2 linked regions of the Bremerella sp. P1 genome follow. The protein of the gene in region 2 interacts with the protein of the main gene of each other region in a pairwise test. Links are inferred from orthologs where the notes say so. Each region holds a gene or a part of one and is shown on either strand. Other genes may lie near its edges.

Evidence for each region.
Region 1: the proteins of lpdA (region 2) and odhB interact in binary tests that used the Escherichia coli proteins (3 or more experiments, as listed by UniProt). The link is inferred for Bremerella sp. P1 from one-to-one orthologs.

The regions. Positions count from the first base shown.
Region 1 is NZ_CP118164.1:6,285,509-6,288,779, reverse strand. Bases 133-3,082 are described here. They hold odhB (2-oxoglutarate dehydrogenase complex dihydrolipoyllysine-residue succinyltransferase), read right to left. Parts: upstream 2,242-3,082; coding sequence 1,024-2,241; downstream 133-1,023. Other genes in these bases: PSR63_RS25420 (2-oxoglutarate dehydrogenase E1 component), read right to left, coding at 2,260-3,082; PSR63_RS25430 (hypothetical protein), read left to right, coding at 444-956; PSR63_RS25435 (hypothetical protein), read right to left, coding at 133-250. In the rest of the region: more of PSR63_RS25435, read right to left, coding at 41-132; more of PSR63_RS25420, read right to left, coding at 3,083-3,271. UniProt on the Escherichia coli protein: E2 component of the 2-oxoglutarate dehydrogenase (OGDH) complex which catalyzes the second step in the conversion of 2-oxoglutarate to succinyl-CoA and CO(2).
Region 2 is NZ_CP118164.1:5,626,764-5,630,016, forward strand. The notes cover bases 115-3,046. They hold lpdA (dihydrolipoyl dehydrogenase), read left to right. Parts: upstream 115-831; coding sequence 832-2,262; downstream 2,263-3,046. Other genes in these bases: rpsD (30S ribosomal protein S4), read left to right, coding at 115-632; aceE (pyruvate dehydrogenase (acetyl-transferring), homodimeric type), read left to right, coding at 2,547-3,046. In the rest of the region: more of rpsD, read left to right, coding at 24-114; more of aceE, read left to right, coding at 3,047-3,253. UniProt on the Escherichia coli protein: Lipoamide dehydrogenase is a component of the glycine cleavage system as well as of the alpha-ketoacid dehydrogenase complexes.

The sequences.
Region 1 (3,271 bases), 660 kb from region 2 along the record:
CACCCAAGTTGGGTGGCTAATCATGCGAAGCGATGCTTTTCTAACTTGCTGCGACCGCTTGAATAAACGTGGTCATGTCGATCGTGTTCAGCAGCAGACCAATTTGCTTCATCTCGGCTACTTGCTTACGACGTGCCCTCTCTTCAGTGCTCCACGATTGTCGCACCTGGCGACAGGCCTGGGCGAGCGAACGTTTGGTCAAGCGTTGTTCGTTGGTCGACGGCGATTCGAGGCAAACTAGCGAGCTCATATGTCTAAACTCCGTTTTGAGGAATGCGTTGTTGTCGAACCGGTTAACCGCAACTGGCGTACCAAGCGGCCACTGATCTCGCTTGAATTTGCAGGAAATCCCTCGTCGGGCATGAACTTTGCGGTGGTACTTACTCAGAAAAATAGGTGCCTAGCCGGTGTTACACGGCTAAAATTCAGTAGGAGGGTTAATCATGTCCAGACACTGTACCGTCGCGGTTTTCGACGACTTTTCCGCAGCTCAAGAAGCCGTCCACAAGCTTGATGAAAGCACATTCCCTTCCGATCAAGTCTCCTTGGTGGCAAACAGCGTCCACCAAGATCTTCAGTCGACCAACATCCTTCAATATGGGGATGAGTCGCAAAAGGATGCCGCCTTCGGTGCTGGCGTTGGCGGGCTGCTAGGTTTCTTCATGGCCGCTCCGCTATTGACCATTCCCGGATTTGGACTGATGTTAATTGCTGGTCCGATTACCGCAGGATTCACCGGAGCGATTGTCGGCGGGCTTCTCGGATCGATGCTTGGCTGGGGCGTGCATGAGGACCATGTCGCGGAATATGAGGATGAAGTCCGTCAAGGTGCGTTCCTCGTTGTCGCCAATGGCGATCCATTCGATGTCGACTTCGCCAAGCAGGTACTTGATCAGACCAATGCACGTTCGGTCGCGATGCATGTTCGAGAGAGTGCCGACAGCGTCGAGCCGTAGAGGCTTCTGCGCAAAAAAAAGAGCCGGCGAAATTTGCCGGCTCCTTTTGTTTCTTGTGATCGCGTGCTTATGCTTCGATCAGCATCCGCGATGGTTCTTCGATCGCTTCCTTGATGCGTTTCAGGAAGGTGACCGCCTCGCGACCGTCGACGATCCGGTGATCGTAGGTCAACGCGAGGTACATCATCGGGCGAATCACGACCTGACCGTTCACAGCCACAGGGCGTTCTTCGATCGCGTGCATACCAAGCACACCGCTTTGCGGCGGATTAACGATCGGCGTCGATAGCATCGAGCCGTACACACCGCCATTGCTGATGGTGAACGTACCGCCAGAAAGTTCTTCTGGCTTCAGCTGATTGCTCTTGGCACGGCCGGCGAACTCTTGGATCGACTGTTCGATCTCAGCAAAGCTCATCCGTTCGGCAAACTTGAGGACAGGAACCACCAGGCCCTTACCCGAGCCAACGGCGATACCGATGTGGAAGTAGTTGCGATAGACGATGTTGGTTTCGTCGCGAATCTCGGCATTCAGCTCGGGGTGAGCCTTTAACGCGTCGATCAGGGCCTTGGTGAAGAAGGACATAAAGCCCAGCTTGACGCCGTAGCGTTTCTGGAACGACTCGCCATGACGCTTTCGCAGGTCCATCACGTACGACATGTCAACCTGGTTGAATGTCGTCAGCAAGGCGGCCTTCTGTTGTGCTTCGACCAGCTTCGAGGCAATGCGGCGACGAATGAGGCTCATCGGAATGACCTCTTCCATCTCCTTTTCATTGCGATTGCCAGAGTCCGAGCTCGGACGGCTGGAGATCGACTGAACGTACTTCTCGACGTCTTCGCGGCGAACCGTTTTGCCCGCTGGCGCGACGTCCGAGGCCGAGAGACCGTGCTTTAGCAGTTCTCGACGGCCCGAAGGGGTTGCCTGGGTGTCTTCCGTGCTCGAAGCTGACTTTGCGTTTCCGTCCTTCTTGGCGGCCGCTGGCTCAGCCTTGGGCGTTTCCGCCTTCTTCGCTTTCTTATCCGACTTAGCCGCTGGCTTGCCGGCACCTTCTTCAAAGAGCGCGATCACTTCACCGACCGAAACGATCTCGCCTTCTTGCTTTAGAATCTTCTGGAGGGTGCAATTGGCCGGGGCAGCCAGGTCCATGGAAGCCTTGTCGGTTTCTAACTCGACAACGTCTTCGTCTTCCTGAACGCTTTCCCCTTCGCTTTTCAGCCACTTGAGGATCTGCACTTCCTGAATCGACTCGCCCGATTCAGGCACTTTCAATTCGATGGTCATCTTCCGCAGCTGTCCTTTCTAGGTCTCGTTGAAGGCTCGTTCGAGTAGTTGTTGCTGCTCGAATTCATGAGCCGCTTTGGATCCGGTTGCCGGGCTGGAAGATGTCTCCCGGGCGATTACAGAGAGTGGGAATCGCTCGAACATACGATGCCCGTATCGTAATTTCCAGTAAGGCCACACGCCCATATTGTCGGGTTCTTCCTGGACCCAATACAAGGGGACGCCGTCATCATATTGGTCGAGGACAGCCTGAACGGTGTGATTCTTGAGCGGGTAAGGTTGCTCAACGCGAATAATCGCTACATCGTGACGCTGATGCTCTTCACGATAGTGAGCCAGGTCGTAGTAAACCTTGCCGCTGCACATGATTACCCGAGAGGTCTTTTCGGGGTTGTCGCGGGTATCTTTGATGATCCGCTCAAACTTATTGCTCGCCAGTTCCTCTAGCGAAGAAACCGCCGAAGGGTGACGCAAAAGACTCTTAGGGGTAAACAAAATTAACGGTTTCTTCCACGATCGCTTCATTTGACGGCGAAGGACGTGGAAATATTGAGCTGGCGTCGTTGGAATGGCAACTTGAATGTTGTCTTCGGCAGCCAACCATAGGAAACGTTCGAGGCGGGCACTGGAGTGCTCGGGCCCCTGCCCTTCATAGCCATGCGGCAGCAGCAGTACGAGACCGCTCAAGCGTCGCCACTTGTCTTCGGCACTGGCCATGAACTGGTCGATGATCACCTGAGCTGCATTGCTGAAGTCACCGAACTGAGCTTCCCAGGCCACCAGGGCGTTGGGATAGTCGAGACTATAGCCGTAGTCGAAGCCCAACACGCCAGCTTCACTGAGCGGGCTATTGACGATCTCGACCGGTGCCTGCTTGGGCGAAAGGTTCGAGAAAATGCTGTGCTCGTGGCCGTCGATGATGTCATGCAGGACGGAATGCCGTTGGTTGAACGTACCACGCTGACAGTCTTGGCCAGAAAGTCGAATGCGGTGCCCTTCCATCGAAAGGGTAGCAAATGCCAATGCTTCG
Region 2 (3,253 bases):
TGAATCTTAGGAGTGAATCGCACATGGGCCATTACACAGGTCCCAAGGCCAAAATCAACCGTCGTCTCGGTGCCGTAATTTACGAAAGCCGTGGCGCTATGCGTGCTGCCGATCGTCGGCCGAACCCCCCAGGCATGCACAATCGCCCGAAGCGCCCGTCCAACTACGGTGCTGCTTTGATGGAAAAGCAAAAGATCAAGCACTATTACGGCATTGGTGAGAAGCAGCTCCGTCGCTATTTCTCCCACGCCAAGCACAGCAAGGGCAACACGGGTGAAAACCTGTTGTCGTTGTGCGAACGCCGCTTGGACAACATCGTTCGTCGTGCCGGTTTGGCCCTGACGCGTTGCCAGGCTCGCCAGGGGATCGTGCACGGTCACTTCCTGGTAAACGGCCACAAGGTCGACAAGCCATCCTACCAGATGCGTCCCGGCGACGTGGTAAGCGTCCGCGGTCGTGAAAAGCTGCAAATCCTTTACCGCAGCATTCACGCTGATTCGTCCGGTGAGCCAGCTGCGTTTCTGTCGCCTGACCCGGAAACCCTGTCGGTGACCTACGACGCCGTTCCCGGCCCGGAAGACATCAGCCTGCCGGTGGACGTGAACATGGTGGTCGAATTCATGTCGCGTTAATTTCCGAGACCAATTTCTCGGCAATTCGCAGCAATTCGCAGATTTCAAAGGGATTCCGGCACGACAGCCCGTCGCGGAGTCCCTTTTTTTTTGGTTCAATGTGCCACTGTTACCTGTGGAACTTGAGAAGCATCTCCCCACTACCGCATCTCAAGTCAGTAACTCAACTTTGCCTTAGTAAATTTGCTAGAGAGACATCATGGCTCATACCCAATTGGCGGTCATCGGTGGTGGTCCCGGGGGCTACGCAGCAGCATTCTTGGCTGCCGACGAAGGAATGGAAGTCACCCTCATTGAAAAAGAACCGCGTCTCGGGGGAACGTGCTTGTTGCGTGGATGTATCCCGTCCAAAGCACTTCTGCACGTCGCACGCGTGATTGATGAAGTTCAAGAGTTGAACAAGGACTGGGGCGTTACGTTCAGCGAACCTCAGATCGAGCTCGACAAGCTTCGTGCCCGCAAGGAAGGGGTCATCAAGTCCCTGACGACCGGCCTGGGTCAGCTCGCCAAAAAGCGAAACGTGACCATCATTAAGGCCAAAGCCAGCTTTGTCGATTCGAGCACCCTGGAATTTGAAGGGGACGATCCTTCCATTCCCGAAGGTGGCAAGCTGACCTTTGATCACGCCATCGTCGCGACGGGTTCGATCGCTGCCGTTCCGCCGGCCTTCCAGATCGACTCGCCACGGGTGATGGACTCGACTGGCGCTCTCGAGCTGCAAGACATCCCGGAAACCATGCTGGTCATCGGTGGTGGCTACATTGGCCTCGAAATGGGTACCGTTTACGCCCATCTCGGTACCAAAGTCAGCGTGGTCGAACTTACCGACGGTCTTCTGCCGGGTGCCGACCGTAACCTAGTCAAGCCGCTCGCTAAGAAGCTGGAAGAGCTGTTCGAGGGTCGCATCTTCACCAATACCAAGGTTGGATCCCTGGGCGATCGCGACGGTCAGGTTGAAGTCGCATTCGAGGGGCCGAACAAGTTCGGTACGTTCAAGTACGACCGCGTCCTGGTTTCGATCGGTCGATGGCCGAATACCAAGGGAATTGGCCTAGAAAATACGCAGTGCGTTGTCGATAAACGCGGCTTCATCGGTGTCGACAAGCAGCTTCGCACGGCTGATCCGAAGATTTCGGCAATCGGTGACGTGACCGGCAACCCAATGCTCGCCCACAAAGCGACGCACGAAGGGCGTGCCGCCGTCGAGGCCATCTTGGGCCATCCGGTTTCCTTCGAGCCTGCTGCCATTCCTGCTGTGATCTTCACCGATCCCGAAATTGCCTGGGCAGGGCTGATGGAAGACGAAGCCAAGGCGATGGGCAAGAAGGTCGAAGTGGCCATGTATCCATGGGCTGCCAGCGGTCGTGCTCAAGCATTGGGACGCACCGATGGGTTGACCAAGTGGATTATCGATCCTGAAACCCAACGCGTTCTAGGCTGTGGAATCGTTGGTCCAGGTGCCGGTGAAATGATTTCTGAGGCCGTTTTGGCACTAGAAATGCGAGCCGAAGTCTTTGATCTGACCTCGACAATTCACCCCCATCCGACCTTGAGCGAGACCGTTATGAACGCTGGCGAGGTATTTTTCGGAACAGCTACCGAAATTTACAAGCCAAAGAAGAAGTCGTAACGTCTTAGCGTTAAACAACTTGTGGTTTTATTTGGGCTTGTGCCGATTCTGCTGTCTGCAGAAGACGGAGAGGGTTCGCCTACCACTCGCTGACAAATACGGTCAGCGCGGTAGAATTCAAGCTCTCAGCCCGCCTCGGGCCTAAACCGAGATTGATCTTTGAGATAAGTTAATCGAGGGTTGCTTCGCCAGACGAACGTCGCGCATGAAGTCGCGATGGAAGAAATTTTTCCCTGGCGCAAGCAACGGACTGAAAAAAGGGAAGTTGCATGGCGAACGCCAAAATGATGCCTGCGGAAGAGAATTTGATGCGGAACAACCCGTCGACCTTTTCCCAAGACGTGGACCCAGCCGAAACGCAAGAATGGCTCGACTCGCTCGACTACGTTCTGGAAGGAAAAGGCGATGACCGGGTTCGCTTTCTTCTTTCGGCATTAGAAAACCGAGCCCACGCACGCGGCGTGGACGTGCCGTTTGCAGCCAATACACCGTACATCAATACGATTCATTCTTCGGAACAGCCGGCTTATCCCGGTAACCGAGAATTTGAACGCCGTATCAAGAGTATCATCCGCTGGAACGCGATGGCGATGGTCACGCGGGCCAACAAAAACTTCGATGGCCTGGGTGGTCATATCAGCACGTTCGCCTCGAGCGCCACGCTGGTCGAAGTTGCTTTCAATCACTTCCTGCGTGGTCGTGGAAGCGGCTACGAAGGGGATCAGGTTTACTTCCAGGGCCACGCTTCGCCGGGTATTTACTCGCGAGCGTTTGTCGAAGGTCGTCTGACCGAAAAGAACCTGGAGAACTTCCGCCGCGAGCTGCAACCGGAAATGGGCCTGTCGTCCTATCCGCATCCGTGGCTGATGGAAGACTTCTGGGAATTCCCAACCGTTTCGATGGGTTTGGGGCCGATCTGCTCGATCTACCAGGCTCGCTTCAATCGCTACATGCATGACCGAGGGCTGAAAGACACCAGCAAGACTCGCGT